2 linked regions of the Magnetospirillum sp. XM-1 genome follow. The protein of the gene in region 1 interacts with the protein of each later gene in a pairwise test. Links are inferred from orthologs where the notes say so. Each region holds a gene or a part of one and is shown on either strand. Other genes may lie near its edges. The genes, in order: XM1_RS06720 and grxD.

What was found.
Region 2: the proteins of XM1_RS06720 (region 1) and grxD interact in binary tests that used the Escherichia coli proteins (3 or more experiments, as listed by UniProt). The link is inferred for Magnetospirillum sp. XM-1 from one-to-one orthologs.

The regions. Positions count from the first base shown.
Region 1 is NZ_LN997848.1:1,398,137-1,412,951, forward strand. What follows is about bases 6,575-9,440. They hold XM1_RS06720 (BolA family transcriptional regulator), read left to right. Parts: upstream 6,575-7,808; coding sequence 7,809-8,072; downstream 8,073-9,440. Other genes in these bases: cobS (cobaltochelatase subunit CobS), read right to left, coding at 6,575-7,058; XM1_RS06715 (J domain-containing protein), read right to left, coding at 7,081-7,665; XM1_RS06725 (tetratricopeptide repeat protein), read right to left, coding at 8,221-8,973; XM1_RS06730 (SDR family oxidoreductase), read left to right, coding at 9,020-9,440. Outside these bases: XM1_RS06680 (PhoH family protein), read left to right, coding at 1-606; XM1_RS06685 (extensin family protein), read right to left, coding at 651-1,310; XM1_RS06690 (heavy metal-binding domain-containing protein), read right to left, coding at 1,420-1,743; mog (molybdopterin adenylyltransferase), read left to right, coding at 1,902-2,441; XM1_RS06700 (sensor histidine kinase), read right to left, coding at 2,504-4,147; cobaltochelatase subunit CobT, read right to left, coding at 4,150-6,039; more of cobS, read right to left, coding at 6,057-6,574; more of XM1_RS06730, read left to right, coding at 9,441-9,850; XM1_RS06735 (hypothetical protein), read right to left, coding at 9,987-10,190; XM1_RS25205 (cold-shock protein), read right to left, coding at 10,520-11,122; XM1_RS06745 (phosphatase PAP2 family protein), read right to left, coding at 11,250-11,972; LPS export ABC transporter permease LptG, read right to left, coding at 11,972-13,075; XM1_RS06755 (cob(I)yrinic acid a,c-diamide adenosyltransferase), read left to right, coding at 13,177-13,743; XM1_RS06760 (electron transfer flavoprotein subunit beta/FixA family protein), read left to right, coding at 13,840-14,589; XM1_RS06765 (electron transfer flavoprotein subunit alpha/FixB family protein), read left to right, coding at 14,592-14,815. UniProt on the Escherichia coli protein: Transcriptional regulator that plays an important role in general stress response. Has many effects on cell morphology, cell growth and cell division. Acts by regulating the transcription of many genes, including dacA (PBP-5), dacC (PBP-6), ampC and mreB.
Region 2 is NZ_LN997848.1:2,870,848-2,885,652, forward strand. Bases 1-2,856 are described here. They hold grxD (Grx4 family monothiol glutaredoxin), read left to right. Parts: upstream 1-1,191; coding sequence 1,192-1,521; downstream 1,522-2,856. Other genes in these bases: purL (phosphoribosylformylglycinamidine synthase subunit PurL), read left to right, coding at 1-678; XM1_RS13290 (BolA family protein), read left to right, coding at 850-1,107; XM1_RS13300 (response regulator), read right to left, coding at 1,626-2,039; rpsD (30S ribosomal protein S4), read right to left, coding at 2,176-2,793. Outside these bases: XM1_RS13310 (methyl-accepting chemotaxis protein), read right to left, coding at 2,947-4,620; XM1_RS13315 (RNA methyltransferase), read right to left, coding at 4,740-5,516; cimA (citramalate synthase), read right to left, coding at 5,644-7,284; XM1_RS13325 (septal ring lytic transglycosylase RlpA family protein), read left to right, coding at 7,587-7,868; XM1_RS13330 (septal ring lytic transglycosylase RlpA family protein), read left to right, coding at 7,995-8,393; XM1_RS13335 (PepSY domain-containing protein), read right to left, coding at 8,440-8,904; XM1_RS13340 (CaiB/BaiF CoA-transferase family protein), read right to left, coding at 8,995-10,203; XM1_RS25230 (methyl-accepting chemotaxis protein), read right to left, coding at 10,257-12,209; XM1_RS13350 (YdcF family protein), read right to left, coding at 12,278-12,814; XM1_RS13355 (bifunctional 2-polyprenyl-6-hydroxyphenol methylase/3-demethylubiquinol 3-O-methyltransferase UbiG), read left to right, coding at 12,852-13,535; XM1_RS13360 (tetratricopeptide repeat protein), read left to right, coding at 13,573-14,805. UniProt on the Escherichia coli protein: Monothiol glutaredoxin involved in the biogenesis of iron-sulfur clusters.

The sequences.
Region 1 (14,815 bases):
CGCCCGCAAAGCGAGAACCAGCGCCAGCTGCTTCGGGCCATCGCCGACGGCAACCTGACCCTGGCGCTGGGGCCGGCGGGCACCGGCAAGACCTATCTGGCCATCTCGGCGGCGGTGGAGGCCTTCGAGGAGGGCAAGGTGGCGCGCATCATGCTGTCGCGCCCGGCGGTGGAAGCGGGCGAAAGCCTGGGCTTCCTGCCCGGCGATCTGCAGGAGAAGCTGGCCCCTTATCTGCGGCCCCTCTACGACGCCCTGTCCGACCGCCTGGGCGGCAAGCGGCTGCGGGCCCTGCTGGCCGACGGCTCCATCGAGATCGCCCCCATCGCCTATATGCGCGGCCGGACGCTCAACAACGCCTTCGTGGTCATCGACGAGGCGCAGAACTGCACCTACGGCCAGATCAAGATGCTGCTCACCCGCCTGGGCTGGCACTCCACCATGGTGCTGACCGGCGACCCGGACCAGAGCGACCTGCTGCCCGGCATGTCGGGGCTGGCCGACATCGCGGGGCGGCTGTCGGACCTGCCCGACGTGGCGGTGGTGCATCTGAACGAGAAGGACATCGTCCGCCACCCGCTGGTGGCCAGCATGCTGACAGTGCTGTAAGGGTTTCGTGAAAAGTCCTTCGGCCTTGCGGCCGGGGGGCTTCCTCACATGGAACAAAGCTTGTGCGGGCCGATGTCCAGGTGCAGGTGGTCGGCGTGCAGCTTGTTGTGGTTGGGCGTCAGCACCACGTTGAAGTGCTCGCACGACGCCCGGGCCACCGCCTGGAGGAACTCGCTCCTCTTGCCGGCGCCCCGCCAGTCCTTCTTCACCGAGATCATGGTGCCGTCGGCCAGCTCGAAGCCGCCAATGTCGATGGCCTGGCCCTTGCCGTGTTCCGACAGTCGCCCACCCTTGCTGCCCATGTCGGCCGAGGCGACGGTGGTCTCGGTGCGTCGGCTGCGGCAGTTGTAGGTTCCCATGTGGTGGAGCTTGGCGACGCGCTGCCCGAGGATCCTTTGGGCGGCGGCCTGCACCACCTGGGTTTCGAAACGGTCGACCACCCGGGCCATGGAGCACGACATCACCCCGGGGCGGTTCCAGCTGGTCCCGGAATCGGCGGTCACCTTGACGGGATTGGCGATGGAGCACGAGCCGGCGCCGGTCGCCGCTTGCGGCTCGAAGGCCACGCGGCGGTCGTGCAAATCCTTCAGGCAGGCGGAATCGGGGTCGAGGATGGGCGGCGGCGGAGCGGGCCGGGGCGGCGGCGACGAGCACGCGCCCAGCAAGGCCAAGGTCAGGACGGCAAAGGCGAGGCGTTTGGACAAGGTCGCGGTTCCGCAGCGCGAGAATCCAATTATCTAGCGCAATTGCGGCCGGAAAGTCACGGGATATCTCAAAAACAGCCCGGAACCCGTTGTAAGTCTTAACGTATGGTTAACCGAGCTTTACCGCGGTGCCGTTGGCCGAGACGATCAGCATGGTCTTGCCGTCGCCGCCGATGGTCTCGTAATCCAGGTCCACCGCCACCACCGCGTCGGCGCCCATCTGGGCGGCCTGGGCCTGCAGGTCGGCCAGGGCGGCGTCCTTGGCGTCGCGCAGGACGTTCTCGTACGAGCCCGAGCGGCCGCCGACGATGTCGCGCACGCTGGCCAGCATGTCGCGGAAGATGTTGGTGCCCATCACCGCGCTGCCGCTGACGATGCCGAGATAGGCGGTGATGCGCTTGTCCTCGACGGAATCTGTGGTGGTGATGATCATGCTGCCCTCGCGCTCTTGACCGGTTTCGTCGAGGTCATCACACTCCGTGATCCTTTTCCAGAGCAAGATCGCATTCATGCGTGAATCTTGCTCTCGCTCAATTCGGATTGAGCCTGATCCGGTCGTATCGACCGGATCAGGCTCTGGGAGAATTCGCCATGACCGAACAGCCCGTCCCCATCGGGGTCGTCACCATCTCGGATCGCGCCAGCCGCGGCATCTACGAGGACAAGGGCGGACCGGCCATCATCGCCGAGATGAACCGCTTCCTGTCCACGCCCTGGCGTCCGGTGGCGCGCGTCATCGAGGACGAGCAGGCGCTGATCGAGGCGACGCTGAAGGAGCTGGCCGACGCAGAGGGCTGCGCCCTGATCGTCACCACGGGGGGCACCGGCCCGGCGCCCCGCGACGTGACGCCCGAGGCCACCGAGGCGGTGTGCGACAAGATGATGCCGGGTTTCGGCGAACTGATGCGCACCGAAAGCCTGAAGGTGGTGCCCACCGCCATCCTGTCGCGCCAGACGGCGGGAATCCGGGGCAAAAGCCTGATCATCAACCTGCCGGGCAAGCCCTCGGCCATCGCCGATTGCCTGACCGCCGTCATGCCGGCGGTGCCCTATTGCATCGACCTGATCGGCGGCCCCTTCATCGACACCGATCCCTCGGTGTGCAAGGCCTTCCGGCCCAAGGCCAAGTAGGGGAAAGCGGGCGGGACGCCCGCGCCCCATCGAGAACCCGGAGCGCGGGCGTCCCCGCCCCATCACGCCGGGAAGGTCACCGACACCACGGTGCCCTCGTCGACGAGGATGTGGGACCGTCCGCCCAGTTGTCGGGCCAGGGCGCGGATCAGGCCGATGCCGATGCCGCGTCCCGGCTTGTCCGGCATGCCCACGCCGTTGTCGCGCACCGTGAAGTGCCACTCGCCCGCCTCGCGCACCAGGGTGACCCAGATGGTGCCGCGCCGTCCGTCCGAGAAGGCGTGCTTCATGGCGTTGGACAGCACCTCGTTGGCCAGCATGCCCAGCGGCACGGCGCGCTCCAGGTCCAGCGTGCCCTCCACCTCCACCTCGACGGTGACGCCGCCGGGCGAGGCGGAATAGGACCCGGCCAGCGCCTCGGCCAGCTTGCCGAAATAGGTGCCGAGATCCACGTTGGAGGCCAGGTTGCGCTCGTACAGGGTCTGATGCACCAGACCCATGGAATGGATGCGGTCCAGCGCGTCCTTCAGCGTCTCCTTGACCTTCTCGTCGGTGACGTGCAGCGACTGCATGGTCAGCAGGCTGGAGATGACCTGAAGGTTGTTCTTCACCCGGTGGTGGACTTCCTGGAACAGCACGTCCTTTTCGGCCAGGGCGTTGATCAGCTCGCGGGTGCGGCGCTCGCCGGTGGCCAGCAGGCGGGCCTCGTGCCGCAGGCTCTCGCCGGTGATGGCGGCCAGCACCAGCAGCAGGGCCATGGCGGTGGCGAAGAGCAGCACGTTGCGCCTTGTCCGGATGCTCCATTCGCGGAACGCCAGTTCGGTGGGAATGCCCGAGGTGACCACCATGTCCAGGTCCGGCAGGTTGCGGTACGCCACCAGCCGCTCGATTCCGTCCACCACCGAGGCGGAGCGGTACAGGCCGGACGGCGCCTTGGCGAAGTGGGTGAACGGTGCCTTGGAGGTGTCGAAACGGGTGAAGGTGGCGTCGGGCATGGGATAGCGCGCCACCAATCCGCCATCCAGGCGCGACACCAGGAAGATGGAGCCGGGATCGGGCTGCAGATCGCGGTAGAAATCGATGAAGTAGTCGGTCTTCAAGGCGATTTGCGCCACGCCGACGGTGCGGCCCGTGGGGTCCTGGATGGCGCGGCTGAAGATGATCACCCGGCCCTGATCGCCCCGTCCGGGCACCACGGCGCTCATCACAGTGCGGCCCGGCTGGGCCAGCGCGACGATGAAGTGGTCGCGGTGGGCGGCATTGGCGGCGAACAGGCCGAGGCTGTCATGGGCCAGCACCGGGTCGCCCCGCTCATCGTGAATGGCGATGCCGATTCCATAGGGCAGGCTGCCCAGGACCGAGGCCAGCCATTGTTGCTCGGAACGGGAGTTCCTGAGGCTGGCCAGCGGCCGGCCCGCCACGTGGTCGCCGACCATGCCGAGATTGGCGTGGGCGGTGCCATAGGCGGCGCGGGTGTGGGATTCCACCAGCCGGGCCGACAGGCTGAGATTGGCGGTCCAGTCGGCCAGGGCCACCTGATGGTCGAACCAGGTGAGCGTCCCCAGCCCGGCCATGCCGCCCAGCACCGCGATGGCGGTGATCAGGCCGAGCAGCAGCCTGGGCTGCGGCAGGCGCGACGGGCGGGGGGCGTCGGATTCCTTGTCCGTGCGGCCTGGATGGGAAATATCCACGCTGCCGCCGTTCATGGTCAGCCCGCCCGGCGCCGGCCGCCCGGCGCCTCGGCCTCGTCGTCGAACAGGGAGGTCAGCTGGCGCATCATGGTGCCGCCCAGCTCCTCGGCGTCCATGATGGTGACGGCGCGGCGATAGTAGCGGGTGACGTCGTGGCCGATGCCGATGGCCACCAGTTCCACCGGCGAGCGGTTCTCGATATAGGCGATGACGTCGCGCAGGTGCTTTTCGAGCGTATTGCCGGGATTGGCCGACAGGGTGGAATCGTCCACCGGGGCGCCGTCCGAGATCACCATCAGGATGCGCCGCTGTTCCGACCGGGCGATCAGGCGTTCATGCGCCCACATCAGCGCCTCGCCGTCGATGTTTTCCTTCAGGATGCCCTCCCGGAGCATCAGGCCGAGATTGCGCCGCACCCGGCGCCAGGGGGCGTCGGCCGCCTTGTAGACGATGTGGCGCAGGTCGTTGAGCCGTCCGGGATTGGTCGGCTTGCCCTCGGCCTGCCACTTCTCGCGGGCCGATCCGCCCTTCCACGCCCTTGTGGTGAAGCCCAGAACCTCGACCTTGACGCCGCAGCGCTCGAGCGTGCGGGCCAGGATGTCGGCGCTCATGGCCGCCACGGTGATGGGCCGCCCGCGCATGGAGCCGGAATTGTCGATCAGCAGGCTGACCACGGTGTCGCGGAAATTGGTGTCCTTCTCGATCTTGAAGGACAGGGAATGCATGGGGTTGGCGACGATGCGCGCCAGCCGGCCGGTGTCGAGCATGCCCTCTTCCAGGTCGAAGTCCCAGTTGCGGGTCTGCTGCGCCATCAATTTCCGTTGCAGCCGGTTGGCCAGCTTGGACACCACGCCCTGGAGGTGGGAGAGCTGCTGGTCCAACTGGCGGCGCAGGCGGTTCAGCTCTTCCGATTCGCACAGATCCTCGGCGGTGACGATCTGGTCGAACTGGGTGGTGTAGGGCTTGTAGGGCCGGTCCTGCATGGCGGCGGAATTGGAGAGCTGCTCCTGGACCTGCTTGGACGGGCCGCCCGGCTCCTCGGTGCCGGTGCCGGTCAGCATCATCTCCTCGCCGTCGCCCTCGCCCTGGTCCTCGCCGCTGCCTTCCGACGAGCCGGGCGCCTGGGTGTCGCCTTCCTGCTGGGGACCCTGGCCCTCCTGCTCGCCTTCCTTTTCCTGGCCGGCGCCCTGGGCGTCCTGCTCCTGGCCGCTTTGTTCGGAATTCTCGGATTCGTCGGATTCCGACGGGTGGTCGGTGCCGAAATCCAAATCGTGCAGCAGCTTGTGCAGGCCCTTGGCGAAGGCTTCCTGGTCGCGCAGCAGGTCTTTGAGCGAATCAAGGGTCGGGCCGGCCTTGGCCTTGATCTCGTCGCGCCACAGATCCACGGCGGCACGGGCCGATGGCGGCGGCTCCAGCCCGGCGAAGATCTCGCGGGCGATCAGGCGCATGGCGTCGGCCAGCGGCACCTGCTCGCGCTTGACCGCGCGGTCCAGGCCCTCGGCGCGGGCCTTGACCTCGAGGACCTCGGCGATGTTGGCCGCGGCGCCCGGCATCAGCCGCGCCCCCAGCGCCTCGACCCGGGCCTGCTCGACCATGTCGTAGATCTTGCGGGCGTCGGGCAGCTGCGGCATGCGGCGCACATGGACGGAATCGTCGTGGTAGCGCAGCCGGAGCGCGATGGCGTCGGCGGTGCCGCGCAGTCGGGCCAGGTCCGAAGGCAAAATGGTGCGCGGCGGCGCCGGCAGGCGGATTTCCGCGCCCCTCACGCTGCCGTTGCCGGCGGCGAAGCCCACATCCAGTTCGGGCTTGCCGGACATGGCCTTCAGGGTGGCGGCGGTGGCGCGGCGGATGGTGTCGCCGATGCTTTCGCCCCTGCTGCCGTCCTTACCCGTGGGGTTTTGCTGCAAGATCTCTCCCCAGGCCCTTAGGCCAGCATGCGGGCCGGCCCTTCGGGCAGGTCCGTGCCGAAGCAGCGCTGGTAGTACTCGGCCAGGATGGGCCGCTCCACCTCGTCGCACTTGTTGAGGAAGGTCACGCGGAAGGCGTAGCCGTGGTCGGCGAAGATGCGGGTGTTCTCGGCCCAGGTGATCACCGTGCGCGGGCTCATCACCGTCGAGATGTCGCCGTTCATGAAGCCCGACCGGGTGAGGTCGGCCAGCATGACCATCTTGGACACCAGATCCCGGCCTTCGGGGGTGTCGTAATCCTTGAGCTTGGCCACCACGATGGAGCATTCGTCGTCATGGGCCAGGTAGTTCAGCGTGGCGACGATGTTCCAGCGGTCCATCTGGCCCTGGTTGATCTGCTGGGTGCCGTGATAGAGCCCGGTGGTGTCGCCCAGGCCCACCGTGTTGGCGGTGGCGAACAGGCGGAAGGCGGCGTGCGGCCGGATCACCCGGTTCTGGTCGAGAAGGGTCAGGCGCCCCTCCACCTCGAGGACGCGCTGGATCACGAACATCACGTCGGGGCGGCCGGCGTCGTATTCGTCGAACACCAGGGCGCAGGGGTGTTGCAAGGCCCAGGGCAGCATGCCTTCGCGGAATTCGGTGATCTGCTTGCCGTCCTTGACCACGATGGCGTCCTTGCCGATCAGGTCGATGCGGCTGACATGGCTGTCCAGGTTGACGCGGATGCACGGCCAGTTGAGGCGCGCCGCCACCTGCTCGATATGGGTGGACTTGCCGGTGCCGTGATAGCCCTGGACCATGACGCGGCGGTTATAGGCGAAGCCCGCCAGGATGGCCTTGGTGGTGTCGGGATCGAAGCGGTAGGCCGGGTCCACGTCGGGCACATGCTCGCTGCCCACCGAGAAGGCGGGGACCATCATGTCGATGTCGATGCCGAACACCTCGCGGGCGGACACCTCGGTGTCGGGCATGGCGAGCGGATGGTCGGAGGCAAGCGGGCTTTGCGTCTTGGAGGTCATACTCTCGTCCTTGGGGGGCTGCTTACTGGCTCAGGCTGAGCTTTAAGGTGTTGTAGGCGTGGTTGATGCGCTTGAAGCGCTCCTCGGAATCCTTGTCGCCGTTGTTGGCGTCGGGATGGTGCTGCTTGACCAGCTCCTTGTAGCGGGCCTTCAGCGTCTCGGCGGTGAGCGGCGGGTTAAGCTCGAGAACCGCCATGGCTTCCTCCTCCGGGGTGGGGACGCGGGCCTTGGGCCGCGCCTCCTCGGTGGCGGCATCCTCGAACACCTCGAAGGGATCGTGGATCGTATAGGCGAACTTGCGCTTGGCGCCCTGGATGCCCAGCGGCCAGGTGGGGCGCTGCCAGGTGGTGTCCTTGCGCAGCTCGGCCTCGATCTCCTCGGCGCCCATGCCGGCGTAGTAGTTCCAGGCCAAATTGTACTCGCGCACGTGGTCCAGGCAGAACCAGTAGTAGTCGGTCAGCCGGTCGCGGGCCTGGGGGGCGCGGTATTCGGCTTCCAGCGCGCAGCCGGGATGGTCGCAGCGGCGGGTGGCCGGTTGCGCCGGAGCGGGGCCGAAGGCCGGCCGCCAGGATCTGCGGGCGTTGGTCGCTTTCATGGCAAAGCTCATAATGGAGGCTCGAAAGCGCCAAGGCAAGGCGTGAGCGGAAATTGCGCCCCTGTCGAACCGCCTCTTGACGGCGGGCCCGACTGGCCCCAATTGGGGAGGGTTCAAATCGGCATGAGGGTATGGAAATGCAGGTGACACCGGTGATGCGCAAGAAACTCGAGGACGGGCTGGCTCCGTCCAGGCTCGACATCATCGACGAATCCCACCGCCATGCCGGGCATGCCGGGCACAATCCGCAGGGCGAGAGCCATTTCCGCCTGGAAATCGTCTCCGAGGCCTTCGCCGGCAAGAGCCGGGTGGAGCGTCACCGCATGGTCAACGCCCTGCTGGCCGAGGAACTGGCCGGCCGGGTTCACGCCCTGGCGCTGACCACGCTCACCAAGGACGAGGAAGCGCGGCGGCTGTAAGCGCCGTCGCGAAAGGCTTCTTCCCCGATTCCGTCATGCCCGGACTTGATCCGGGCATCCATAGGGCTCTGCGGGATTCGCCGCGTCCGATAACATTGTTGCGGAGCCGCGTGGATGGCCGCGTCAAGCGCGGCCATGACGCTGTCCCTTACTTCACCTTGACGTCCATCATCTCCAGGTTCCGCCGGGCGGTGTCGGCGGCGGAGCTTTCGGGGGCGGCGTTGATGGCCTTCATCCAGTCTTCGCGCGCGCCGGCCTGGTCGTCCTCCAGGCGGCGGATGATGCCGCGCTCCAAGAGCGCGTCGGGAAAGGTGGGGTCGAGCACCAGGGCGCGGGCCAGATCGTCCTTGGCCAGTTCCAGCTTGTCCAGATAGCGGTAGGCCACGGCGCGCAGCACCATGGCCTCGATGCGGTTGGGCTGGGTCTTCAATAGGGCGCTCAGCAATTCCGCCACCTCGGCGTAATGGTTGGCCGAGGCCAGCGTCACCGCCTTGTCCAGCATCAGTTCGGGATGGCCGGGCACCAGCTTCAGGGCGGTGTCCTGGGCGGCCAGGGCCAACTGGGGCTTGCCCGCCAGCAGCCAGGCCTGTCCGGCCTGGGCCAGCATCTCGGCGCGCATGGCTTCCTCGCGCCGGCTGGAGGAGGCCAGGGCTTCCAGGCGCTTGGCCGCCTCTTCGTACTTGCCCAGCCCGATCAGGGCGACCGCCGCGCAATGACGCGCCGGCTCGCCGCCGCCCAGCGACGCCCAGGCCAGCGCCTCTTCCCAGCCCTCGTCGGGCTTGGCGCGGGCCAGGTTCAGGCAGGTGCGGTATTCCATCTTGGAATCGATGGTCTGGGCCGGGGCGGGGGCGGGCAGCCACAGCAGCGGCAACAGCAGCAGGGGGATGGCGTATGGTCTCATGGGGCGGTAGTCTCGCCGATTGTGCGGACGGTGCAAGGAAAGAGAGATGGCCAAGCGATTTTTCCTGTTCGGGCTGGGCTTTTCCGGCCGGGTGATCGCCCGCCGGCTGGTCGAGGCGGGCTGGGAGGTGGCCGGCACCACCCGCTCGGGCGAGGCGGTGGACTGTCCGGGCGTCCGGGTACTGCCCTTCGACCGCCAGCACCCGCTGCCGCCCCATTGCCTGGACGGAATCGACGCGGTGCTGTGCTCGGTGCCGCCCGATGCCGACGGCGATCCGGTGCTCGACCAGATGGAGGGCGCCATCCGGGCGGCATCTCCCGCCTGGATCGGCTATCTCTCCACCACGGGCGTCTATGGCGACCATGGCGGCGGGCTGGTGGACGAGGACACGCCGCCCAATCCCGGCCTCGACCGTTCGCGCCGGCGGCTGGCCGCCGAGACGCGCTGGCGGGCCCTGGGCGCTCACATCTTCCGGCTGGCGGGGATCTACGGTCCCGGCCGCTCGGCGGTGGACACGGTGCGCGCCGGACAGGCCCGCCGGGTGGTCAAGCCCGGCCAGGTGTTCAGCCGCATCCATGTGGACGACATCGCCGCCGCCGTACGGGCCTCGCTGGCCCGTCCCCATCCCGGCGCAATCTACAATCTGTGCGACGACGACGCCGCGCCGCCCCAGGACGTCATCGCCCACGCCTGCGCCCTGCTGGGGGCGGAGCCGCCGCCGGAAATCGCCTGGGAAGAGGCTAAGGCAACCCTGTCGCCCATGGCGCTCAGCTTCTATGCCGACAACAAGCGGGTGGATAACGGGCGGATGAAGCGGGAGTTGGGCGTCCGCCTGCTCTACCCCACCTACCGCGAGGGGCTGCGGAGCTGCCTGTGATGCCAGGCCGGCAAGCCTTCCTGGCGCCCGCCTCCACGTGAATGGCCGGGGCGAGCCCGGCCATGACACGAAGAGACGGTCCCGATTTGGCGCGTGCCGCTCTGATCCGACGTAGCCGGATTTGGCTTGGGCGCCCCTACTTCGCCTTGTCGGGGGCCCCGGCGGCCGGCGGTACCACGACGGGCAGGGGCGATGCGGCGCGCACGGCCTTGGTCAGGGCCTTGCCGGCGGCATAGGCGGGGTTGATATAGGGGCTGCGGCCATCGGCGACGCGCACCGGCTCCAGTCCCATGCCCTTGAGGCAGTCGTAGATTTCGCGAAGTTCCGCGGGTCCAAGCATTCCAAATTCCTCGCCCAAGTCCTTAGGTCAGGCATCCCCTCGAGAAACAGTCTGCACCGAATCGGGGGCGGAATGCGACAGGTTTTTGTGCAATGCAGCATGGATGCGGTTACCACTTACTTGCGTGAACAAGGTGGCGGGCGCAACAAAATTTCGGGGGGGGTAAAAAAAGTGGCGGGACCCGGCTCATCACCGTGTCCCGCCCAATCTCAGGGAGACAAAGCAGTAATGAGCATTGTGGTACCAGAATGCCGGATTCGGATCAAGCGAAATTCCTCGAGATCGTACCAGGCCCTCCGTATAGGGGGGGGAGGGCCTGGCTTTACGACCTAGAGGATCGCGACCGTATCCGCCTGCGGGCCCTTGAGCCCGAGGGTGGTGGTGACGCGAACGCGCTGACCGGATTCCAGGGTCTTGATCCCGGAGCGCTCCAGCGCCTTCACGTGAACGAACACGTCCTTGCCGCCCTCGTCGCAGGCGACGAAGCCGAAGCCCTTCTCGGCCGAGAAGAACTTGACCACGCCTTCGACGGTCTGGGTCGGGCCGCGCTCTTCCCGGCGCGGGGCGCGCGGGGTGGCGGTGGTGCTGTCCACTTCATGGACCATCACCACCTGCGGGCCGCGCTGGCCGGCACCGAGATCCACCACCAGGGTGGCGCCTTCGGCGACCTGGGTCAGGCCGGCGCGCTCGAGAGCGGAAATGTGCAGGAAGGCGTCCGGGCTGCCATCGGAGGGGGCGACGAAGCCGAAGCCCTTGGAGGCATTGAACCACTTCACAGTGGCGCTGACGTTCGCCTGACTGACCATCTGACGGTCAAAAGAGCTCGGTGCCATCGGCCGCGACGGGCGCGGATCGAAAGCCGGTTCGCCAAAGTCGTCCCGACGACCGCGACCGCGCTCGCCCCTGCCATGATTATCTCGGTTCCATGCCATGTGTCATTCTCGTCGTAAGTAAACAAAATCCCCCGCACCCACGCGAGGGCATTCCGCCCGGCCCGTGCGCGCCAAGGTCAGCCTGAACCTATATCATTACCTGAGAATCAGGCGTCCGCATAGGGGCTTACGGGGCGTCAACGGCCTCTGAATGACTATTTTTTTGTGCTGCACTGCGGTGATCGGGGCGAATCAGCCGGTACAACCCCATGCTGATCCCGACGACGATGACGCCGGAAAAGGCGACGTCGGAAATGAAGTGCCCGCCTTGGGCGATGCGCACCAGTCCCATGGCGGCGCCGAAGGCGAAGGCGGCGGCCATGGCGGCACGACGGCGGCCGGGCGGGGCCAGCAGGGCCAGCGACACCGTCCAGAAGCCCAGCGCCGCATGGCCCGAGGGAAACGAGCAATTGTCCTCGCACTGGTCCGACATGGCCAGGGCCGGTGTATAGCGGCGGTCCGGCTGGTAGCCGGCATTGAACTCGGTGATGGTCGAGGGCCGCGCCCGTCCCCAATTGTCCTTGAGGATCATATTGACCACCAGGCCGGGGCCGAGCGCCAGGGAGGCCACCACCAGCAGCGCCATGGGTGGGCGGATGCCGGCCACCGGACGCCTGAGCAGCAAGGAGACGGCTCCGGCCAGGCCGATCAATCCGGCGGCGGCGAACAGGAAGATGGGCAGCGTCTTGCGGGCGAATTCCCCCAGGGGGTGAACCCGGAAGGGAAAGCTGCGGGTCGTCGCATCGAAGAACAGGGCCGAGACGCCGATGTCGATGCGTGGAAACAGCACCAGGGGCACCAGGGCGGCAATTGCCCAGGTCCAGGGGTTGCGCAGCAGGCCAGGCGCCATCAACCGTCCTCGAGGTGGAACAGCCCCGACAATCCGATCAGGCCGGCGAACGCCGGCGGCGTCCAGGCCGCCAGGGTCTGCGGCAGGGTCGCCGACAGGCCCAGGGCGTAGATCACCTTGGAGAAGAAGTAGACGGCGAAGCCGGCCGCCACGCCGGCGCCGATGCGGGCCAGCAATCCGCCCGACCTGGTGTTGGGGCGCAGCGAGAAGACCGCCGCCATCAGCACCATGCCGCAATACAGCACCGGCGAGGCCAGCAGCGACTGCATGTAGAGGCGATGCTTGTTGGCGGTGAAGCCGGCCCGCTCGAAGAACCGGATGAATCCCGGCAATTGCCAGAAGGACAGGGTTTCCGGCGCGGCGAAATTATCGTGGATGCGCGACAGCGTCAGCTGGGTGGGAATGCGCAGCTGCTCGAGGAAGACCGAGGGCTTGCCGCCTTCCATCACCCAGGCGCGCCGCACCTCGAAGGTGCCGTCCACCAGCGAGGCGCTCTCGGCGGCGATGCGCTGGTGGAAGTGGTCGGGGCGGTCGTACAGGAAGAACTGGGCGTCCTTGATGTGCAGGACGAGGCCTTCCTGGCGCACGGATTCGGAATAGACCACCATCTCGCCGTCGTTATGGGGCTCGCGCAGCCACAACCCGCCCTCGGACAGGTCGAAGGCGCTGGGCCTGTTGGCCAGCAGCTCGTCCTGCAGGCGCTCGTAGCGGCCGTACATGGCCGCCGCCATGGGGTTGAAGACGGTGATCTCGAATACGCCGAAGATGCCGGCGACGAACAGAACCGGCGTGATGAACTGCCAGGCCGAGATGCCGGCGGCGCGGGCCACCACCAGTTCGTGGGTGCGGGTCAGGCGCCAGAAGCACACCATGGCGCCGATCATCACCGCGAAGGGCAGCACCGTGTGCAGCATCTGCGGCAGCTTGAAGAACGCCATCAGCAGGATGGGGGCGATGCCCAGATCGGGGCGGGCGGCGGCGCGGCGGATCAGCTCGATGACGTCGAACAGCAAGATGATCCCCAGAATCACCATCAGCACCGTGGCGAAAGCCGAGGCGAACTGACGCCCGATATAGCCGCTCATGATGGGGGATAGACGCATGGTGCCGGAAATTCGATGCCGTTCGATGAAAGCCGAGTATAGAGGTTTCTCACCTCCCCGTGTCATAAACCTTTTCAAGCAGACAGCAAGGAAACGAGGCGATGGTCACGCTGACGCGCATCTATACCCGGACGGGCGACAAGGGCAAGACCTCACTGGGCAATGGTGCCAGGGTGGGCAAACACGATCTCAGGGTCGAGGCCTACGGCACCGTGGACGAGGCCAATGCGGTGATCGGGTTGGCCCGCCTGCATGCCGGTCCCGAAATGATGGGCCTCTTGGAGCTGCTGCAGAACGATCTGTTCGACCTGGGGGCCGACCTGTGTACGCCGGCCGCCGCCGACGAGGCCGAGGGCACGCGCCTGCGCGTCGTCCAGTCCCAGGTGGACCGGCTGGAGGCGGAGATCGATGCGGCCAATGAGAAGCTGGCGCCGCTCACGTCCTTCATCCTGCCCGCCGGCTCGCCGCTGGCCGCCCACCTGCACCACGCCCGCACCGTGGTGCGCCGCGCCGAACGCCTGATGGTCGCCCTGGCCGAGGCCGAGGCGGTCAATCCCGCCGCCATCATCTACGCCAACCGTCTGTCGGACCTGCTGTTTGTCCTGGCCCGCCTCGCCAACGGCAATGGCGCCGCCGACGTCCTTTGGGTGCCGGGGGGTGCGCGTTGACAACCCTAACCTCTCGTCATATTGTGCGATGCAATAGCAAATTCCGCCCGGCGATGCCGATTTATCCGCACTCCGGATTAGAGGATTGAAAGACAAATGAAAGTCCTGGTCGCGATCAAGCGGGTGATCGACTACAACGTGAAGATCCGGGTGAAGTCGGATGGTTCGGGTGTCGAGACCCAGAACGTCAAGTTCTCCATGAATCCGTTCGACGAGATCGCGGTCGAGGAAGCCGTGCGCCTCAAGGAAGCCGGCAAGGCGACCGAGGTGGTGGTGGTGTCCGTCGGCCCGGCGGCGGCGTCGGAGACGCTGCGCACCGCGCTGGCCATGGGCGCCGACCGGGGCATCCTGGTCCAGACCGATGACGAGGTTCAGCCCCTGGGCGTCGCCAAGGTCCTGAAGGCCCTGGTGGACAAGGAGGCCCCCGGCCTGATCATCCTGGGCAAGCAGGCCATCGACGACGACAGCAATCAGGTGGGCCAGATGCTGGCCGCGCTCTTGGGCCGTCCCCAGGGCACCTTCGCCAGCAAGGTGGAGATCGTGGGCGAGTCCATCACGGTGACCCGCGAGATCGACGGCGGCCTGGAGACGGTGAGCCTGAAGCTGCCGGCGGTGGTGACCACCGACCTGCGCCTCAACGAGCCGCGCTACGCTTCGCTGCCCAACATCATGAAGGCCAAGAAGAAGCCCATCGACACGGTTTCCCCGGCCGACCTGGGCGTCGACGTGGCGCCCCGGCTGGTGACCCTTTCGGTGGCCGAGCCGCCCAAGCGCTCCGCCGGCATCAAGGTGGCCGACGTGGCCGCCCTGGTGGACAAGCTCAAGAACGAAGCCAAGGTGATCTGATCATGACCGTTCTCGTCATTGCCGAGCACGAGGGCGGCGCTCTCAAGGCCGCCACGCTGAACACCGTCTCCGCCGCGTCGAAGATCGGCGGCGACATCCATGTGCTGGTGGCCGGGTCGGGCATCGGCGCCGTGGCCGAGGCCGCGTCCAAGATCGCCGGAATCGCCAAGGTGCTGGCCGCCGACGCGCCGCTTTACGCCAACGCCCTGGCCGAGCCCCTGGCCGC
Region 2 (14,805 bases), 1.5 Mb from region 1 along the record:
GGCATGGGCCAGGCCTGCGTGGAGCTGGACTTCCCCGTGGTGTCGGGCAACGTCTCGCTCTACAACGAGACCCAAGGCAACGCCATCCTGCCCACCCCGGCGGTGGGCGGCGTCGGCCTGTTGGAGGACGTCAACAAGTCCGCCACCGTGGCCTTCAAGCGCGCCGGCTCGTCCATCGTGCTGATCGGCGAGACCAAGGGCTGGCTGGGCTCGTCGCTTTACCTGCGCGAGATCGCCAAGCGTGAGGACGGCGCCCCGCCGCCCGTGGCGCTGCATCGCGAACGCCGCGCCGGCGAGCTGGTCCGCCAGCTGATCGGCGACGGCCTGGTGCAGGCCTGCCACGACGTCTCCGATGGCGGCCTGCTGGTGGCGGTGGCCGAGATGGCCATGGCGTCGGCGGACAAGATCGGCGCCAAGCTGGACGCGCCCCACAATCTGCCGCTGCACGCCTGGTGCTTCGGCGAGGACCAGGGCCGCTACGTGCTGGAAGTCTCCGACAACGATCTGGCCAGCGTGCTGGAAGAGGCGGCGGAGCACGACACCACGGCGCGCGTCATCGGCAAGACCGGCGGTTCGGTGATCAGCGTCGGCGGCCGCGCCGTGCCGGTCTATGAACTGGCCGAGGCCAACGAAGGCTGGCTGCCCGCCTATATGGGCGAGGAAATGTCGGGCCACTGAGGCCACGGCATCCTCGTCTCGCGCGGAACCAAAGCCCTCTCATCCCTTGCGGGTGAGAGGGCTTTTCCTTTGGCGGGAAGCCCTTCGTTCCATGGGGCCATAGCGCTGTTGCGGGCGCTGGTGCGGCCCCGTATTGTGATCGCGGAAGGGGAGCATTAGGAAAGATACGCCATGCCCATGGAAGCCAATGAGATCGAAGCCCTGATTCGCGAGGGGATTCCCGATGCCAAGGTGATCATCGAGGATCTGCGCGGCGACGGCGATCACTACTCGGCCCTGGTGATTTCCGAGGCCTTCCGCGGCAAGAGCCGCGTCGCCCAGCATCAGATGGTCTTCGCCGCCATGCAGGGGAAGATGGGCGGCCAGCTGCACGCCATGGCGCTGCAGACCGCGACCCCCGACAACGCCCCCGATTTCGCCAAGGATTAGGCTGGCGCGCTTGCGCCCCGGCGCTGTGCTGCCTACATCTCAACCACGATCCGTCACGATCCATATTCCGAGGAAATTCGACCGATGAGCAATCCCGTTTTCGACCGCATCCGCCAGGACCTTTCCGAGAATGATGTGGTCCTCTACATGAAGGGCACGCCCATGTTCCCGCAGTGCGGCTTTTCCGCCGCCGTGGTGCAGGTGCTGACCAATCTGGGCGTCAAGTTCAAGGGCATCGACATCCTGGTCGATCCTTCCTTGCGCGAAGGCATCAAGCAGTTCACCAACTGGCCGACCCTGCCGCAGCTCTACGTCAAGGGCGAGTTCGTCGGCGGCTGCGACATCGTGCGCGAGATGGCCGAATCGGGCGAGCTGAAGCAGCTGATGGCCGACAAGGGCGTCGCCAGCGCCTAGGCGCCTTCCTATTCAGGATAAGCGGCCCGGAAGGCGACTTCCGGGCCGTTTTGCTTTTTCTCCCTCCTCCAGCCTTGGGCTGGGGGAGGGGGGGAATTAGATCCCTAGGCAACGTCCCTGGCGTAGGCCTCCAGCGCCGACAGGCCGCTTTCCAGGTCTTCGATCTCGAAGCATTTCTGCATGACGGATTCGGCCCCCTGGGTGATCCAGGCTTCATGCCGGCGGGGGTCCCGGGAACCGGTGGTGACGACGACCGGAACGTCCTTCAGCAGCGGATCGAGCTTCATGTAGATCAGCAGTTCCGAGGCGTCCTCGCTTCCCACCATGCCGTCCAGCAGGACCACGTCGGTGTCCGCGCCGCCGGTCTCCTCGATTCTCCGATTGAAATGCTCCACCGCCCCATCGATGGAATCGACCCAGGTCACGGCGCAGTCGAACACCTGTGCGCCCAGGGCGAATTGCTGCAACCGCGCATCGGCCACATTGTCTTCGACGATCAGCACCTTGAGGTGTCGCACGTTTGCCTTCGCCGAAAGTCCAATCGGGACTCAGTATAGCTGAAACTACTTCTGCGGGAAAGTCGTTCGCTTTCCGCGCAAAAAACAACGGCCCGGAACTGCTTCCGGGCCGTGTCTTGTCGCCGGTGGGCGAACCTTAGCGCGAATAGAATTCGACGACGAGGTTCGGTTCCATCTGCACGGCATAGGGGACATCGCCCAGCTTGGGGATGCGGACGAACTTGCCCTTCATCTCCTTGTGGTCGACTTCCATGTAGTCGGGGACGTCGCGCTCGCCGGACTGGGCGGCCTCGAGGATCAGGGCCATGTCCTTGGACTTGGTCTTCACCGAGATGACGTCGCCTTCGTTGACGCGGTACGACGGAATGTTGACGCGCTTGCCGTTGACCAGGATGTGGCAGTGGTTGACCAGCTGGCGGGCGGCGAACGGGGTGGGGGCGAACTTGAGGCGGTAGACCACCGCGTCCAGGCGGCACTCCAGCAGGCCGATCAGGTTCTCGGAGGTGTCGCCACGGCGGCGCACGGCCTCGTCATACAGACGGCGGAACTGCTTCTCGCTGATGTTGCCGTAGTAGCCCTTGAGCTTCTGCTTGGCCATCAGCTGGGTGCCGAAATCGGACGGCTTCTTGCGGCGCTGGCCGTGCTGGCCGGGAGGGTTCTCCTTGCCGCGGTTCAGCGGGGACTTGGAGCGGCCCCAGAGATTGGCGCCCAGGCGGCGATTAATCTTGTACTTGGCTTCAATACGCTTGCTCATGGTCTTCCTTCTGGCCGAATTGATCAGCCTATTGGGTTGTCCCGATAGTCCTGGTCCGCCTGGGGAGGCGGGGAGGGGTGGGCGCGCCAAACGGCCGGCCACCCGCTTTCTCGGGAGGAGAAGGGGCGCACTATACGGATCGGCAGCGCTTTTTCAAGCCCGAATCTTGGCGAGGAAGCCTTCCACCGCCCGGCTGAGGCCGGCGGCGCCGGAAGATAGCTGCCGCGCCGTCTCCAGCACGTCGGACGACGACGTCCCCGCCGCCGACACCGCCGTCACGGCGTCGCCCAGGCTGCGGGTGACGTCGGTGGTGCCGCGTGCCGCCTGTTCGGCGCTCTGGGCGATTTCGCCGCCGGCTGCGGCCTGCTGCTCCACCGCCTGGGCGATGGCGACGCCGATATGGCTCATGCGCTCGATGACCACGCTGACATGGGCGATGGCGTCCGCCGCCTTGGAGGTCTCGGCCTGGATGGCGGCGATCTGCTCGGAGATCTCCTCGGTGGCCCGGGCGGTCTGGTTGGCCAGTCCCTTGACCTCGCCGGCCACCACGGCGAAGCCCTTGCCCGCCTCGCCGGCCCTTGCCGCCTCGATGGTGGCGTTAAGCGCCAGCAGGTTGGTCTGGGCGGCGATGGCGTTGATCATGCGCACCACGTCGCCGATGCGGCCGGCGGCGTGGGACAGGCCGGACATGATGCGGTTGCTGCGCTCGGATTCCGCCACGGCTTCGCGCGAGATGGAGGTGGATTCCGCCACCTGGCGGCTGATCTCGGCGATGGAGGCGGTCAGTTCCTCGGCGGCGGCGGCCACCTGATCCACGTTGGACGAGGCGGTTCGGGCCGCCCGGCCCACCGAGGCGGCGTCGTTTCCCGCCGATTGGGTCATGCCCTGCAGCGTGCGGGCCGATTCTTCCATGCGGGCCGAGGCGGTGGTGACGAAGTCCACCATGCCGCGCACGCTGGCGTCGAACTCGTCGGCCATGCGCACCCGGGCGAGGCGGCGCTCCTCGCTGGAATTGCGCTCGGCCTCCAATTGGGCGCGGCGCAAGCTCTCCACCTCGACGGCGTGGTCCTTGAAGGTCTGGACGGCGCGGGCGATGTCGCCGATCTCGTCGCGACGGTGGGTGCCGGTCACCTCCACCCCCGTATCGCCCCCGGCCAGCCGCCCCATGATGGCGATGGCGTCCTTCACCGGCACGGTGATGGAGCGGGTCACCGCCAGGGTGAGGCCGCCCAGGGCCAGGACGCCCAGCACGATGACCCAGGCCGAGGCGGTGCTGGTGGATTGATAGGTGTCCATGGCCGAGAGGAATTCGTCCTTGGCCAGGCCGATCTCCTTGTCCATCAGGGCGCGCACGGCGGCGGTGGCCCCGTTGTAGCGGCCGGTGGTCTCCTCGGTCATGGTCTCGCGGGCGCCGAAGGCGTCACCGTCGCCGAATTGCTTGAGCGTCAGCCGGTAGGAGGCGCGGTAGGCGTCGAGCGCCGACTGGAAGGCGGCCTTCTCCTCGGCGCTGCGGCTGTCGGAGGCGTAGGACTTCCACAGCGCATCCACCTCGGCATCCATGGCCTCGATGTCCTTGGCCATGCGCTCGAGCGTCAGGCGGCTTTCGCTCTGCATCACCGTGGCGACGGCGCCCTGGATGCGGTGGACGGAATCCAGCACGCGGGCCAGCTGGCCCATGGGCACCACCCGCTCGCCATAGACGGCCTCCAGGCCGCCGGCGACGCGCTTGCCGCCCAGCATGCCGGTGCCGCCGATCACCAATAGTAATGATGTGGCGATAATCAAAAGTATGGATAGACGAGCGCCGAACCTGATGCGTTGCAGCATTAGTGCCCCCTGATTGACGAATATTTTTCGTTATTAAGGGGACTAATAGTCAAAAGCACAGATGCTGGACAATTGCGGTGATCCACATATGGATTTTGTCTGATGTGGAAAACCGAAATTTAGGATGATTCTGTTTTGCCCTTCTTGTGGCGGTAGGTCACCAGTTCATGGACGATACCATGCAGGGTCTGAATCTCCTGGCCGGTGAGGTTGGCGCGCTGGAACATGTTGCGGATGTTGCGCACCATCACCGGCCGCTTGTCGGCAATGCGCAGGAAGCCGCATTCGTCCAGTTCGCGTTCCAGGTGCTCGAAGAAGTGGACCAGCTTTTCCTTGGGCGCCGGGCCGGAATCGCGCCATCCCTTGGTCATGGCGGGCAGCGATCCGGAAACGCCCGCCTGGAACCATTCGTAGCCGATCAGCAGCACGGCCTGGGCCAGGTTGAGCGAGCAGTAATCGGGATTGAGCGGTACGGTCAGCACCGTGTCGGCCAGGGCGACGTCGTCGTTCTCCAGGCCGGTCCGCTCGGGCCCGAACATCACGCCGGTGCGCAACCCTTCCGAATCCAGATTGCGCATATGGCCGGCGGCCTCGCGCGGGGTGTCCACCGGCTTGGTCATGTAGCGGTCGCGGCCCGTGGTGGCCCAGACCCGGTTGAGGTCCGCCACCGCGTCCTTGGTGTGCTCGACGATCCTGGCGCCCAGCAGCACCTTGTCGGCGCCCGAGGCGGCGGCGATGGCGCGTTCGTCCAGGGGGTTGGCGCGGGGTGCGACGATGCGCAGGTCGGTCAGCCCGCAATTGAGCATGGCCCGCGCGGCGGTGCCGATGTTCTCGGACAGCTGCGGCCGGACGAGAATGATGGCCGGGCCGCGGGGGGGGGTGGTCGAGTCGGTCATGATGCCTGCGAAACCTTTAGGTAATCCGTTCGCGGGCATCTCCCCGCCATTGAGGCGGCGGCCAGGCGAGCGGAGGCGAGCGCTTAGGCTAAGGGGCGCATACGGCGAGCCCGAAGGCTCGCCGATACTATTCGTCTTTGAAGCGGAACAGCATGAAGGTGATGGAATCCTGCAAGGCTTCCAGCGAGGCTTCCAGCACGTTGGTGTGCACGCCGACCGTGGTCCAGCGATGGCCCTTGTCGTCCTCGCTTTCGATGGTGACGCGGGTCTTGGCGGCGGTGCCCACGGTGCTTTCGGTGATGCGCACGCGATAGTCCTTGAGCTCCAGCGCGGTGAGCGCCGGATAGACCCGGGTCAGCACCTTGCGGAGCGCCACGTCGAAGGCATGGACGGGGCCGGTGCCTTCGCCCACTTCCATGTATTCCGTGCCGCCAACCTCGACCTTGACGGTGGCTTCCGACAGGGTGATCCACTCGCCCACCGCGTTGCGGCGGCGCTCGTCGATGACGCGGTAGCGTTCCAGCTGGAAGTATTCCGGCACCTCGCCCAAGGCGCGGCGCACCAGCAGCTCGAAGCTGGCGGCGGCCTGGTCGTAGGCGTAGCCCTCGTGCTCCAGGCGCTTGACCAGATCCACCAGGTCGGTGGCCTCGCGGGCGTCGAAGGTGACCTGCATCTGCTCGACCACGCGGACCAGGCTTTCGCGCTTGACCTGATCGAGGTCGACGCCGATCTCGGTCAGGCGCGCCACCAGATTGGAGCGGCCCGCCTGGTCGGACATGACGATGTGGCGCATGTTGCCCACCGCCGACGGGTCCACGTGCTCGTAGCACTTGGGGTCCTTGGCCACGGCGGAGACGTGCAGGCCGCCCTTGTGGGCGAAGGCCGACTTGCCCACATAGGGCTGGCCGCGATTGGGGGTACGGTCCAGCACCTCGTCCAGGGCGCGCGACACCGAGACCAGATTCTTCAGGTCTTCCGGCGCGATGCCGGTGTCGAAGCCCATCTTCAGCATCAGGGCCGGGATGATGGAGATCAGGTTGGCGTTGCCGCAGCGCTCGCCCAGCCCGTTCAGCGTGCCCTGGATCTGGCGCACCCCGGCCTCGACGGCGGCCAGGGAATTGGCGACGGCGGTGTCGGAATCGTTGTGGCAGTGGACGCCGAGATGACTGCCCGGGATGCCGCCGGCGATGACCTCGCCGACGATGCGGCGCATCTCGTGGGGCAGGGTGCCGCCGTTGGTGTCGCACAGCACCACCCAGCGGGCGCCGGCATCATAGGCGGCCTTGGCCGCCGACAGGGCATAGGCCGGATTGGCCTTGTAGCCGTCGAAGAAGTGCTCGGAATCGAACATCACCTCGTCGACCTTGGTCAGCGCGTGCTTCACCGAATCCGAGATCATGCGCAGGTTCTCGTCCAGCTCGATGCCGAGCGCCACGGTGACCTGGAAGTCCCAGCTCTTGCCCACCATGGTGGTGACGCGGGCCGGGGTGACCAGCAGGGCGTTCAGCCCCGGATCGTTGTCGGCCGAACGGCCGGCGCGGCGCGTCATGCCGAAGGCGGTCAGCCGCGAGCGCTTGAAGGCGGGCGGGTCGGCGAAGAAGGCGTCGTCGGTGGGGTTGGCCCCCGGCCAGCCGCCTTCCACGTAGTCGATGCCGATTCGGTCAAGCTCGCGCGCGATCCGCACCTTGTCGGCTGCGGAGAAATCCACTCCCTGGGTCTGCGCCCCATCGCGCAGCGTGGTGTCGTAGAGGTAAACGCGCTCGGCCATGACGATCTCGATCCGCCCGAAAAAACAGTGGGAAAGAGAGGAAACATGCCCCATCCGGGGGGTATTGGGCAAGGGCTTACCGCTTTTTTCCTGTTCCGAACTGTGATGAGTCTCACGGAGGATAAGTTGAGAATGAATTATGAATGGTCATTAACTCATGTCGAATTGTGAAGGAAATCACAATGGTGTCGCCAGTGCGTACGTTGATGTCCGCGATAGCAATTAGCTTGTCAATGTCACCTATATTCGAATGCATGGGGCAAGACATTGCAAGTATACAAGGCGATTCTGCAGAAATCGGAATGGCGTCTTGGTATGGAGCCAAATATCGCGGCCGCAAGACTGCCAGCGGCGAGCGCTTCGATCCCTCTGATCTGACGGCGGCCCATCCCGTTCTGCCCATGGGCACTCTGGTGGAGGTTTCCCGCCCCGAGCGCCGGGGGGCCGTGGTGGTCCGCGTCAACGACCGGGGGCCGGGCGGCGGACGGATCGTCGATCTTTCCGAGGCCGCGGCCAGGAGATTGGGGTTGGTGAACGAGGGAACCGGCCTTGTCTCGCTGCGGGTGATCGGCTTCGCCGAGTAGAGTGTTAACAAATATTCAATATATATTTACAATTCATTCTTAATCTGCTACCTGTTCACCGGTCGTTAGGAAAGCCTGGGCAGAATGCCCCGCACTTCAATGCAGGCAGGATGCAGGATTGAAACGATGAAGACGCTCAAGATCGCGGCGTTGGCCGCTATTGTGGTGTCGGCCGCGTCTCTTCCAGCCTCGGCTGAGATGGCTGGATCCGCGGGTCTGGGAGGCGAAAGCTACGGCATCGCGTCCTGGTACGGCCCTGGCTTCAAGGGCAACCGCACCGCCAGTGGTGAAAAGTTCGACCCCAAGGCTCTGACCGCCGCCCATCCGACGCTGCCCTTCGGCACGCTGGTCGAGGTGTCCCGGCAGGACAAGAAGAAAAAGTCGGTGATCGTCATGGTCACCGATCGTGGCCCCTTCGTGGCCGGTCGTTCCATCGACCTGTCGCGGGCGGCGGCCCGGCGGCTTCACATGAGCCACCAGGGCGCCGTGCCGGTCAGGATGCAGGTGGTCGGGCGGACGGAATAACGAAAGAGCGCCGGGGCCGCGCCGGCCCCGGCTTTTTCGTTCCGGCTTAGCGGTGGATGGCCTTGGTCACCGTTCCGGTGGCCGGATCGACCTGGAAGTGGGCCTTGGCGCCGCCGTCGTCGCGGGCCTCGACCACGTAGCTGTCCTTCTTCCATTCCAGTTCCGACAGGTTCCAGTGGCCCTGCTCGGCGGCGGCCAGCATGGCCTTGACCGCGTTGGCGCCGACTTCCGGCGTGGTGGCGCTGTCGAGGCGGGCGGGTTCGGGCAGCAGTTCGCCGGTCCGGGCGTTCACCGAGAAGGTGGCCAACTGGCCCGACGGCGCCCGCACGGTGGCGAGATAGCGGCCGTTCTCGCGGTCGAGGGCCCGCAGGTCATGGCCGTCGGCCACCATCTGGTTGAGGATCACGGCGGGGGGCAGGGCATCGCCGGCCGGCTTGTCCTTGGCCTGGGCGACCGAGCCCAGGGCGAGGGTGGCGATGGCGGCGGCGATCAGGGAGGTCTTGGTCAACATGGCGGTGTCTCCGATTGGTGAGGCATTCAACTGAGGACAGTGTGCCTCAACCCACCCCAACCGGAGCTGAACCGCCGGTTCATGCGGCGTTCAGATAACGCCCTTGCCCTTCAGCGCGGCGATTTCCGTCTCGCTCAGGCCCAGCAAGCCGCCATAGACCCGGCCGTTGCCCTCGCCCAGGCGGGGGCCGAGGGTTTCGACCCGGCCGGGCGTGGCCGACAGCTTGGGCACCACGCCGGGCACCACCACGCTGCCCAGGACGGAATCGGCCACATTCTGCAGGTTGCCGCGCGCCTGGAATTGCGGGTCCTCGAAGATGTCGGCGATGGTGTTCAGGGGAGCCGCCGGCACCTCGAACTCCAGGCACAGCTCCATCACCGTTTCGCGCGGGCGGGTGGCGGTCCAGTGGCCGACCAGGGCGTCCACGTCGGTGCGTTCGGCCAGGCGGTGGCGCAGCAATCCCCATTTGGCGGCATCGGCCAGTTCGGGCCGTTCCATGGCCTCGCACAGGCGGGCGAACATGCGGTCGGTGGTGCAGGCCAGCGCCACCCACTTGCCGTCGCCGCAGCGGAAGTGGCCGTGGGGGCAGGCGTTGACCGTGCCGGCGCCTTCACGCTCGCGCACCTTGCCGAACATGGCGTAGGCCGGGGCGATCTCGTCCAGCGCCCGGAAGACGGATTCGTAGAGGGCGAGGTCGATGACCTGGCCCTCGCCGGTGGCGTCCTTGTGACGCAGCGCCAGCAGCACGCCGATGGCGCCGTAAAGGCCGCTCATGTAATCGGCCAGCGAGGTGGAGCCCGGCGTCACCGGCACGTCGCCCGGCATGCCCGCCAGATAGGACAGGCCGCCGAAGGCATGGGCGATGCGGGCGAATCCGGGCCGGTCCTTGTAGGGACCCGTCTGGCCGTAGCCCGAGATGCGCAGCAGGATCAGGCCGGGATTGACGCGACGCAGCTCATCCCAGCCCAGGCCCCATTTCTCCAGTGTGCCGGGGCGGAAGTTCTCGGCGATGACGTCGGTCTTGGCGACCAGCTTGAGGAACAACTCGCGGCCCTCGGGCTTGCGCAGGTCCAGGGTGACGGAATCCTTGTTGCGCGCTTCGGACAGCCACATCAGCGAATCGCCGTCGCGTTCCGTGATGGAGCCGAAGCGGCGGAAGGTGTCGCCGCCCTGGGGCTGCTCGACCTTGATCACCTCGGCGCCGAACTCGCCCAGGATGGCGGCGGCGTAGGGCGCGGCGATGAAGGTGGCGACGTCGAGGACGCGGATGCCGTCCAGGGGGCGCTTGGGCTGGGCCATGGTGTCTCGCTGGCAATGGAGCCGATTTGATACCATGGCCGATCTTGGCCGATCTAGACGGTCTTGACGTTGCCCAGGAAGGTTTCCACGTGCCGGCCCAGGCTGTCGCCGGATTCCTCCAGGGCTTCGGCCACCTTGTACATGTTCGACGCCATCTCGCCGGTCATCTGGGCGGCCGAGGAGACCTCGGCGATGTTGCTGGTGACCTCCTGGTTGCCGTTGGCGGCTTCCTGGACGTTGCGCACGATCTCCTGGGTGGCGGCGTTCTGCTCTTCCACCGCAGCGGCGATGGAGGACACCACCTCGTCCACCCGGGCGATGGCGGCGCCCACCGTCTTGATGGCGCTGACGGCGTTCTGGGTGGAAGACTGAATGCCGCCGATCTGCTCGGCGATCTCGCTGGTGGCCTTGGCGGTCTGGGTGGCCAGGTGCTTCACTTCGTTGGCGACGACGGCGAAGCCCTTGCCCGCCTCGCCGGCGCGCGCCGCCTCGATGGTGGCGTTCAAGGCCAGCAGGTTGGTCTGGGCCGCGATGTCGTTGATCAGGCTGACGATCTCGCCGATCTTCTGGGCGGCGGTGGACAGGCCCTCCACGGTGGCGTCGGCGGTCTGCACCCCGTCCACGGCTTCCTGGGTGATGCGGGTGGTGTCCTGGACCCGGCGGCTGATCTCGTGGGTGGAGGCGCCCAGTTCCTCGGCCGCCGAGGCCACGGTCTGGATGTTGGCGGTGGCCTCCTCGGCGGCCGCCGCGACGGCGGCGCTCTGGCGCGAGGTCTGCTCGGCGGCGGCGTGCAGGCTGGTGGAGGTGGAGTGGACGCTCTGCACCGCACTGTCCACCTTGGACATCACCCGGCGGATCATCACGTCGAAATCATTGGTGAGCAGCTCGCGCTTGCGGCCGCGGGCCACTTCGCGCTCCTGCTCGGCCTTGGACTGGGCTTCCAGCTGTTCCGCGCGAATCAGCCCATCCTTGAACACCTGCACCGAACGGGCCATGTCGGCGATCTCGTCGGCGCCATCGGTATAGGGGACGCTGACCGTCCGGTCGCCGCCAGACAGCGAGCTCATGACCCCCGTGATGCCGCGAACCGGCCGGACGATGGAACGGCCTACGAAGAAGGCCAGGACGACGAACACCATTCCCGCCGTCAGGCTCAGTCCCATGGCCACGCCGATCACCCGGCGGTGGATGGCGTCATCTTCCTCTGCGACGCGGACTCCCTCGCGGTCGGCGAACTCGACGATCTTGTCGAAGTTGGGGGAAAAGGCGGAATAGATGGCGCTGAGTTCGGCGATGTCCTTGCGCACGATCTGGTCCGCCCCGATCAATTTGACCGCGTCGGCGAGATAGGCGTCGATCAGGTCCTTCAGTTCGGCTTTCTGGGCGGCGGGCACGCCGGAGCGCTGAAGGACGTCCAGGAAGACCTTGTGTTCCGCTTCAAGCTTCGCCTGCAGCTCGGGTTGGCCGCGCAGCAGGTAGTCCTTCTCGTGCCGGCGCAGCATCAGCATGTGCCGCATGAGCTCGGATTGCCCCTGGGCTTCGAGGGCGCTTTCCACCTTGTGGACCGCCTGGCGCAGTTGGCCCTGCAGCCCGGATCGCTCGTTCATGCCGGCGATGGTCAGGTTGGCGGCCAGTTCGTCCAACTGCTTGCGATAGGCGGCCATGCCGGTCCGGACGGCCTGGGCCAGACCGGCCACCGGGGCGGCTTCCTGGCGCTTTTCAAGGTCGGCGGCCAAGGCGACGACCGCGTCGGAGGCCTTGGCCGCCTGCTCCGCGTATTTGGCGTCACGGCGCAGCAGAAGGTCCTTCTCGTTCCTCCTGGCTTCAAGGCTGGCGATGCGCAGTTCCTTGCCGAGGTTGGCGACCGCCCCGAAGGCCTTGGCGTGGCGATCCAGCTCGTCAAGAGTGGCGACGGCCCAGAACATCACGGCCGCCAGGGCGATCATCGCCGTGATGGACGCACCGGTCAGGATGGCGATGCGGGCGCGGATGGTCAGTCTGTTCATGGGAACCCCGCAGTGCTGTGGCAACAGGGGTTGAGCCGTCCGGCTATGTATTTTGGGAGCGCCCGGTCCTATACAAGTGGCTTTGGTATGCAACGGGAAAAAAGTAGTTTCTCAACCCTGGCGATTGTCCAGGGCATGGCGAAAGCCTCGCGCAGCCAGGCCGCGTACCACTCCCGTCCCGGCCTGGTCTCGGGCCAGGCGGGAGCGGGGCTGACCGGCAGGCCGAGGCGATGGAAGACGTAGAGCGAGCGGGCCATGTGGCAGGCGTCGGTCACCACGGCCAGACGCCTCCAGCCCCGCGTCTCCACCAGGGCGCGCGACAGCAGGGCGTTGCCGATGGTGTTGACGGAAACGTCCTCCACATGCAGCCGCTCGGCCGGGATGCCGGCCCGAAGGGCGAGGTCGCGCATCACATGGGCCTCGGGCACCGGGTGGCGAACCGCGCCGCCGCTCATCAGGAGATGGACGGCCCGGCCCTCCTCGATCAGCCGGACGCCCCGCGCCACCCGCCGCGCCATGGCCGGGCTGGGGCTGCCGTCGGGCCGCACCATGGCGCCCAGGACGATGGCGGCGTCGAAAGGGCTATCGACAGGAGTGGCGGACATCTCTTAACTGTGGGCAACGGATTACAAGGAGAGTGCCATGGACAAGCGCCGCAACACCGACGTCATCGTGGAGACCCTGGGGCTGGAAGGCAAGCGGGTCATCGACGTGGGCTGCGGCGATGGGGCGCTGGCGCGCCTGATGGCCCGGTTTGGCGCCCATGTGCTGGGGGTGGAGTGCAGCCCGCGCCAGTTGGCCAAGGCCCGCGCCGCCGCCAAAGTGGCCGACGAGGAGATCGTCGAGGGCGTGGGCCAGGCGCTGCCCGCCGACGACGAAAGCGCCGACGCCGTGGTGTTCTTCAACTCGCTGCATCACATTCCCATCGCCTTCCAGGCCAAGGCCCTGGCCGAGGCGGCCCGGGTGCTCAAGCCCGGCGGCGAGGTCTATGTCTCGGAACCGCTGCCCTGGGGCGCCTTCTTCGAGGCGGTGCAGCCCATCGACGACGAGACCTGGGTGAGGGGGGCGGCGCTGGCCTCGGTCAAGGGCGCCTGGGTCCATGGGCTGGAGGAGGAGAGCGAGTTCACCTACCTGCATCCCATGGTGCTCAAGGATTACGACGCCTTCCGCGACAAGATCGTCTCGGCCAACACCGAGCGCGAGGCCAAGTTCGTCGAACTGGACGCCGAGATGCGCGAACGCTTCGCCCGCCTGGCCAAGCCGGCCGAGGACGGCGGCTTCGCCTTCGAACAGCCCATGCGCGTCAACCTGCTGCGCAAGGAATAGGACCCGAGGGATGAACAACCCGGCTTTGCTTCAGTCCATGTTTCAGCGGGCGGTCCAAGCCTTTCAGAACGGCAACATGGATCTGTCCGCCGCCGAGTGCCAGCGCATGCTCTCCATCGACCGCCGCAACACGGCGGCCATGCATATCCTGGGATCGGTGGCCTTTCGCCAGGGTGACCATGAGCGGGCCGTGGAATTGCTGGGCAAGGTGGTCAAGCAGGACCCCGGACGCATCCAGGCGGTGATCACCTTGGGCGAGGCGCAGCTGGCGCTGTCGCGCTTCTCCCTGGCCGCCATCAATTTCAGGAAGGCGGTGGCGGCCCGGCCCGATGACTGGGGCCAGCACTATAATCTCGGCCTGGCGCTCAGGGGGCTCGGACAACTGGACGAAGCCGCGACGGTGTTCGAGAAATGCCGGGACATGGCCGAAGCGGAGGCAACCGCGCCGGCGCCGTGGAACGCCCTGGGGGACGTCTACCGCGCCCAGGGGCGGCTGGACGAGGCGCGGGCCTGCTTCGAGCAGGCGCTGAGGATCTCGCCGAATTTTTCCATGGCGCAGAACAACCTGGGCCTCACCCTGAATGCCCTGGGCCGGATCGCCGAGGCCATCTCCATGCTGGAGAAGGCCATAGCCATGAATCCCCAAGACCCGGAACTGCACTACAACCTGGGTTGTTCTCTCCAGGATGATGGGCAGACCCTGCCGGCGATCGCGGCCCATCGCCAGGCCATCGCGCTTCGCCCCGATTACGCCGCCGCCCATTGGAACCTGTCCCACTCGCTGCTGCGGGCCGGGGAGTTCGCCGAGGGCTGGCGCGAATATGAATGGCGCTGGCAGACGGTCCAGACCGCCGACACCTATTCCCAGCCCGCCTGGACCGGAGACGCGGCGGCGGGACGGACCCTCCTGATCTGGGAGGAGCAGGGCCTGGGCGACACCATCCAGTTCATCCGCTTCGCGCCGCTGCTGGCGAAGCAGGGGTGGAAGGTGGTCGTGGTGGTGCAAAAGCCGCTGAAGCGGCTGCTGGACGGCCTACCCGGCGTCGAGATCGTGGCGCGGGGCGAAGCCCTCCCGCACTTCGACGTCCATGCCCCGATGCTGAGCCTGCCGCGCCTGCTGGGCGTCACCGCCGATGCCGTTCCGGCCCCGGCACCCTACTTGGCGGCCGATTCCGCCAGGATCGCCCTTTGGGCCGAGCGCCTCGGCTCACGGGAGGGAATGCGGGTCGGCCTCGTCTGGCAGGGCAATCCCACCGCCAAGGTGGACAAG